DNA from 2 places in the Neobacillus sp. DFD-2R genome. Region 2 is predicted to be linked to the other one. Evidence: predicted binding sites of a transcription regulator. Region 2 holds the regulator's gene; the other holds the start of a gene.

Region 1 (3,896 bases), 560 kb from region 2:
ATCGACGTTTTTCCACTGCCGGACCGGCCAGTTACCATTCTTAATGACATGTATGCCCCCCCTTTTTCTTTTGCTCCGTTGGTAGATTCTTTATCTCTCATTCTACCATAAAAAGGGCACAAACGTTTGGATTAAGCAAAACAGATTTACTCCAAAAATGGTAATTTCTACGGTGCAAAAAAAGAGCACCTGAAGCGTGCTCTTTACTAGTAAATTTTTTTAAAAATGGACATTCACTTCATTCAATGGCCAATATCGTAAATCGACTTTCCCTACGACTTGGTTGGTAGAGATAAAGCCAAAATGCCGGCTATCCCAGCTGCCTAATCGGTTATCCCCCAGTACAAATAGTTTTCCTTCTGGAACCTTATTTTCGCCTGTAATTTCCTTTAAATTAAAGTCTCCAGTTAACTTGACGCCAGGTGTTTTCTTCTTATAGACATCTAAAAAAGGCTCCACATATTTATGTCCGTTGATATACAAATGATCATCCCGATATTCAATTTTATCCCCCGGCAGTCCAATAATCCGTTTGACGAAATCCTCTTTTTCGTTTGCGTGAAAGACAATGACATCAAATCGTTTTAATTCTCCGACCTGATAGCCCAGCTTATTAACAACAAGCTTGTTGCCGTCTTGCAGAGTCGGCATCATCGATTCGCCTTCAACCACATAATTAGAAAAGAAAAATGTTCGAATAAACGAAAAAATAATAATTCCAATTGCAAATGCCTTAACCCATTCTATGCCTTCTCTTTTCCATTCAATCTTCATAGAATCTCCTCCATGTTTCCGCCTTTATCTCCTATCTATTTTCTCATTATCGTCATTTTCCATGCTTCTATTCAATCTAACGTCAATTCTTTTACCCAAATACAAAAACATCCTTAATTCTTCATTAAATACTTACGATAGGTGAAAACATTATTTACTAATAAATTGCTGAAGAGCTTCCTTATTCTTTTCAAGATTGATTTCCAATACGGCTCCTTCCCCTTTAATTCGTGGTTCCGTAAAACTGTTGTCAACTGGGATCCTTAATGTCTCTACATTTCCTTTATTTTTGGAGAAGAAATCCTTAGCCATAAATAACATATCTGTTGTATCCATGTTCGTATTTATAAACGGTGTAATAACGCCAATTAATTTCGGAAGTTTCGGGATTGTTTCAAAGCTTTTAAGCTGGTTCCCAACCGCTTTTAATGCTTCCTGCTGCCGCTTTACACGGCCAAAATCGCCAATTGCATCATGGCGAAAACGGACATAACCAAGTAAATGCTCCCCGTCTAACCTTTGCAGCCCCGGTTCCAATGTAACACCAATATATTCAGACATTTTTTTTTCTACATTAATTTCTACACCATTTGGAAATGCTTCATCAATTAATTGTACAAACCCCTGAAAGTCCGCAATAACATAATATTGAAGGTCAATATCAAAGTTTTCTTTAATCGTTTGTCTTAATAGTTCAGGTCCCCCATATGCAAAAGCAGAGTTGATTTTATGCTTTCCATGTCCCGGTATATTGACATAGCTATCCCTCATTATAGAGGTTAATTTATATGTTCCTCTTGTTTCATTATAGTGAGCAATCATAATCGTATCTGCCCTTGAATTTTCATTTCCCCTGGCATCACTTCCGAGCAAGAGGATATTCGTGTCACCATACTGATCCTTTTTACCTTCAAATGTGTAATTTACCTTATTTTCTTTATTTGTTTTATTAACCTTCTTTAATGATTGGGCAATTCCTTGTTTATATTGATAATATGCATAACCTGCAGTACCGCCAATAAGTACGAGGAAAACAAGTAACACTGATACCCATCTTCTTTTTTTCTTTATATGATGTTTTTCAGATCTCATTCTTGTATCACCCCACCAGGTAATTTTTTATTTTTACATCTAATATGATTAAATTTTTCATTGCATTGTTTCCTTTATAATTCATTTTCCCCAACGAAATATCCTTCTATCAAAAACTTTCTCATATACATTAAACAAAAAACGCAAGCTATAATAAGCATGCGTTTTTTTGTTATTTGATTATTATCTGTAGGTTAAATTTTAAAGAGTTATTGCCTTTTCGGCAATTTTTTTGTATGATTAGAGGAACAAACGTTCGTGTGTATAATATGAAAGGAAACAGTGATGGGGATGACAAGAATTCCAGAGGAAGAGCGAAATATTATGGAAAAGGCCATCTATTTGCCAATGGTTTTAATCGTTTTAAACCGGGATTTATCTGTAGTCGAAAGCAGTCCCTTTAAATTAAAAAAGCCTTATTCAGAATTGATTGAGGAGACTATGAAGGATATACAGAAGGAATTAGCTGAGGTAAAACAGTATATGAAAAAGAATAAACTTCAAGTTACTGAAATTAAACGGGACGATGCCTTTACGATGTATATGTTTATCTATAAAGGTTATGAAGAAAACCACAATTATTTTAATCCACGGATTCGAAATAAGGTTCAAGAATTAATGGTATCTTATTTTCTAAAAAAACACCCGTCCCGTAAAAATAATTAAAGAAAATGTTTTATTATTCTTTTAAAAAGTTTTTTCTACCATATACTCTTGAATATTCTGATGCATTCATTAACTTTGGTCTATTCTGTAAATAAAATAATTTCCTCTCATTTTTTTCAATTCTTTGCATTAGCTTGGTTTTAAAAGAAGAGGTTCTCCCCATTTGCCCCTCAATCGTACAGTATGAAACGGGAAAATAGTAAGATTTTTTATTTTGAAATTTGATCAATGTTTGATGACGGTCAGAGCGCCGATAATTCTCAACATGATCATGTGCAATCCAAATACATTCTTGGCGGCTCGGTGATGTGGTTGGAAAAAAGTAGAGGCTATTTGTCGGTTCAATAACAATCGGAATTTTACGTTTAATATCAGTTAACATTCGTGTTCCTCTTTTTCTGCTTTCGTAATCGCAGCCAAAATAATTACAGCTGTTCTTAATGATATCGAGCGGTTTAAATGGGGCTAAAAATTCATCATCTACCTCAATAATTCGTGTATAAATTTTACTTCCATATTCTACTGGTTCTAAAAACATTGTACATGAATTTACCTCATACTCTTCAATCTGTTTTTCCTTCACCCTTTTCAACTCCTATTCGTTTACTTTTGTTAATCATATCATTTATAAATTTCCTTATCTTTACTTTTTTGGAATTGTTGCTAATTTATTCACAAATAAACGGTAAATTTTTTTTCAGAAAATTGTAAAAATTAATTGATATTATCCGAAAAAATCCATATAATAAGAAAAAGCATCAGAGGTGATTTTCATGAATGAAAAATCCTACACGGAATTAATGAAAATTGGTGCAATGAAACGTAATCAGAGGAAAGAAAACTTCATCCAGGATTTATACATCGAAATGCTCTTATCGGAAATTCAACTAACAGTTGAAAAGGAAAAATTGTTACAAAAAATTGATTTTGCCATTGATCATCGTGACAAAAAAACATTTTTATTGTTATCAAGAAAGCTTACGGAAATAAATAAACGCTTTGGAACTTAAAGAAATCTTTTATTGAACCGTCAAATTTGACGGTTCTTTTGTTTTTTAAGATTATTTATTTTTTAGAAACTCTTACCAAACAAAAAAGTGCAGATTGTCTATAAAATGAGACAAATCTGCACTTTTTTAATTCCTATACTTAAATAACCCTTAAACTATTTTGAACTTACTGTATATTACGAATTCCTTAAAAATACAGAAATCCCGAAGACACCAAATCTTTCTTGGAACACTCTTCTGAATCCATTAGCTAATAAACAATCACGAGCACGAACAAATAAGTCACCTGGTTCTAATAATCTCTCACATGGATGTGAACTGCCAATGACATTAGATTGGATAATTGTACGCGGA
Region 2 (3,896 bases):
GGTGTTACATCATTTCCTTCAGGGTCAATAATCTTTGTATGTGTTAATGTATCCAGCATAGCAGAACGGAATGTTGTTAAATACTCACTTCTTAATTTTGTTTGTTCTTTCGCCTCAGATTCTGATAATCCAGATGCTTTTGCTTTTTTTGCCAGCTCATTGATACGAGCCATTTTTTCTTTTGAGAGCATTCAAGGATCTTCCCTTCGGTAAAATATCAGTTCATGACATCTGATTTTACTAAATAAAAGGCCTTCTGACAAGGTAAAAGGCCTACACTTCTTGTGAATCAATATAATCCTGGTATCTTCTATGTACAGTTGCTTTCGATATGCTATAGCCAAAACCTCTTAAAATAGCTGCAATTTCAGAAAAGGTCAACTTATTTTTTCTTAAACGGACAATCTCTTCAATTGGGACTTCAATTTTTTCTCGACCGGAACTCTCACCAAGATTTTTTAAATTTTTCTCAGGCTTATATCCTTGATTAACCGCCCGTTTCATTCCGCGCTTAATTTTTATATTATGGAGTTTGCGCTGATATTCTTCGACCATACCTACAATTTGTAAAACCATTGAATCAGATTCAGATAACTGCAATTCACCATTATGTGAAATACTATAAAGCTTTATTCCCTCTTTTAATATGACGTGCAAAAGAGCAATCTTTGCATTTCCTCTTCCGAGCCTGGTTTCATCCTGAATTAAAACAGTTTGTATGTGCCGATTTTTTATTTCCTCTAATAATTGAAGTATTCCATCCCGTTCGAGATCATACCCGCTAGCTTGCTCCTTTATAATCGAAGTGACTTCGAATTGATATTGTTTTGCCAGCTGGGTCAGTTCTTCCTCTTGACGATTTAAAGAAGTTTCCTGAGTTTCTTTCGTTGTACTGACCCGGCAGTATATAATTGCCTTCATAAAAAATCAATCTCACTTTCTATTCCCCAGCGGCACTGGCAAACTCCGTAGCAGTTGATGCTTTTTTTGGCACTGGGATGACTATTTCTTCACCTGGAAAAATATGATCATCTTCTATTTTATTATGACTTTTAACCCAATTAACGAATTCTTCGTTTGATAGAGAATGCTGCCCGGAAAATTGATCAGAAATTTTCCAGAGCGAATCTCCTTCCGAAACGGTAAGCTTTACAAACTTATCTTGGTCATCGGATTTAAAATGGCAGGATATCATCATTGCAACTGAACAGCTTAAAACGAAAAGTATAATAGCATAAGAGTATTGGTTCCACAATTTTCTCATAATTAACACCTCGTAAAGGAATATATGTTCGCTTTTGTTGAATTAATTATAATACGAACATCCGTTTGATGTCAATAAAAATTCGAACTTATGTTTGTATAAAATTGGAGAACATGTTATAATTAAGACAACATTAACCAGAGCGAGGTGTAACTTTTCATGGCAAAAATATCAAAACGGCAACAGGATATTCTTGATTTTATAAAAGGAGAAGTAAAGAGTAAGGGATATCCTCCTTCTGTACGTGAAATTGGCGAAGCTGTTGGACTGGCATCCAGTTCAACTGTTCATGGACATTTAGCACGATTGGAAAGCAAGGGGCTTATTAGACGCGACCCTACCAAACCAAGAGCAATCGAAATACTGGAAGTCGATGAAAGTGCACACATCCCAAGAAACCATGTTGTAAATGTTCCTGTGGTGGGTAAAGTTACTGCCGGTCTTCCTATAACGGCAATTGAAAACGTTGAAGAATATTTTCCTCTTCCTGAAAGGCTGGCACCTGCAGATGAGCAGGTATTTATGCTGGAAATCATGGGTGAAAGTATGATAGAAGCAGGAATTCTTGACGGAGATTACGTGATTGTCAAACAGCAGCCAACGGCAAATAACGGTGATATTGTTGTTGCAATGACGGAAGAAGATGAAGCCACCTGTAAGCGATTCTTTAAAGAAAAAGATTATATTCGTTTGCAGCCGGAAAATTCTACAATGGAACCGATTATTTTGAGGAATGTTTCTATTTTAGGCAAAGTTATTGGTGTATATAGACATATTCATTAAAAGAAAACGAGCCGGCACAAAAGTGTGCCGGCTCATTTTCTTTGGACAATTTTTTACGATCGCTGACTTTGGCCCTTATTGTTTGGATCGAGGATAAAAATACAATTTTTCGTTGATAATTCATTTTTAAATTATAGGGGCATATTAAAAGCATAAATGTTAGCGGTTTGGGGAAGGTTATTGTTCAATATCGAGGATTCAGTCCTTACAACTTGAACCCTCGATGACATCAAGTAAGAATAACTAATGAATTAAATTATTGTAATTGATTTTGTTGGCCCATTTGTCCCATCCCCATTTGCTGATTAGATTGTTGCTGTCCTTGCTGTAAACTACTAAGTGTACTTTGCAGATGCGTTAATTGCTGTCTAACGTCACTAAATTCTTGGGCAATTTCAACATCAACCTTTTTTTCACTTCATCTTCAATTTTTTTCTTAGTGTTATTATCCATAATTACCTCCAATTTTAATTAATAGACCTCTTAAGGCCCAGATGCTCTATTGGAGATTTTCTATCCTTAAAATTTTTTATCAATAATTTTTTTTAAATTGAATAAAGTTGTAATTAGGGAAAACAGAAAGTATCCTCCTAAACACTGGCGATACTCTCACCTAAGTCGGAGAAATAAGGGCACCCGCTATCATTGACCTCATCCTTCATTTTGCGGGGATCATCTTTAACTAATTAAAAAAAAATCCGGATTGCCCATATACAAAAAAAGCCTTGAAGCATAGAGCCTCAAGACTTTTTTTATTAATACATGCTCAAATATTGTTCGCGTTCCCAAGGGTGAACGACTGTACGGAACATATCCCACTCGATTTCTTTCGCTTCTACGAAGTGTTCGAAGATGTGCTCTCCAAGACCCGAAACGATTACTTCATTAGATTTTAATTGATCTAAGGCTTGAGCGAGTGTAGCCGGAAGATCAATAATGCCTTCTTCTAATCTTTCATCCTTGCTCATCACATAGATGTTACGGTCAACTGGTGCCGGTGGAGTTAATTGGTTTTTAATGCCGTCTAAACCAGCTTTTAAAAGCACAGCCATTGCAAGGTACGGATTTGCTGAAGGGTCAACGCTACGCACTTCTACACGTGTGCTTAATCCGCGTGATGCCGGAATACGAATTAGTGGTGAACGGTTTCTTGCAGACCATGCTACGTAGCAAGGCGCTTCATAGCCAGGGACTAAACGCTTATAAGAATTCACAGTTGGGTTTGTTACCGCTGTAAAGCTTGGAGCGTGCTTTAGAATACCAGCAATGAATTGACGGGCTGTATCGCTTAACTCAAGATCGCTAGTTGGCTCGTAGAATGCATTTTTACCATTTTTGAATAAAGAAAGGTTACAGTGCATTCCGGATCCATTTACACCAAATAGTGGTTTTGGCATAAAGGTTGCATGTAAGCCATGCTTACGGGCAATCGTTTTTACAACAAGCTTGAATGTTTGAATTTGGTCACAAGCTGTTAAGGCATCTGCATATTTGAAGTCGATTTCGTGTTGGCCGGGAGCTACTTCATGGTGAGAAGCCTCAATTTCAAAGCCCATTTCTTCTAGCTCAAGAACGATATCACGACGGCAGTTTTCACCTAAATCTGTTGGTGCTAAGTCAAAATAACCGCCTTGGTCGTTTAATTCTAATGTTGGTTCACCTTTTTGATCTAATTTAAATAAGAAGAATTCAGGCTCAGGTCCTAGGTTAAAGTTTGTAAAACCAAGGTCTTCCATTTCTTTCAATACTCTTCTTAAGTTATTACGCGGATCACCTTCGAAAGGTTTTCCTTCCGGAGTGTAAATATCACAAATTAAGCGAGCTACTTTTCCTTTTTCAGCTGTCCAAG

What was found. Region 2 encodes LexA, which represses DNA repair genes until DNA is damaged. Its sites were predicted from a motif close to CGAACATATGTTCG; they were not measured.
Region 1: AC3ANV_RS22280 (YhjD family protein) is a predicted target of LexA. The motif match lies at 2,112-2,125, and genes of this name have one in related genera.

Annotation. Positions count from the first base shown of each region.
Region 1 is NZ_CM173228.1:4,448,564-4,452,459, forward strand. It holds gene addB (helicase-exonuclease AddAB subunit AddB) at 1-50, opposite strand, end outside; gene lepB (signal peptidase I) at 220-774, opposite strand; gene AC3ANV_RS22275 (LCP family protein) at 925-1,866, opposite strand; gene AC3ANV_RS22280 (YhjD family protein) at 2,158-2,532, shown strand; gene AC3ANV_RS22285 (competence protein ComK) at 2,546-3,115, opposite strand; gene AC3ANV_RS22290 (IDEAL domain-containing protein) at 3,306-3,542, shown strand; gene AC3ANV_RS22295 (hypothetical protein) at 3,719-3,896, opposite strand, start outside.
Region 2 is NZ_CM173228.1:3,887,341-3,891,236, forward strand. It holds gene AC3ANV_RS19405 (DUF896 domain-containing protein) at 1-191, opposite strand, end outside; gene AC3ANV_RS19410 (YneB family resolvase-like protein) at 274-921, opposite strand; gene yneA (cell division suppressor protein YneA) at 941-1,264, opposite strand; gene lexA (transcriptional repressor LexA) at 1,424-2,047, shown strand; gene glnA (type I glutamate--ammonia ligase) at 2,803-3,896, opposite strand, start outside.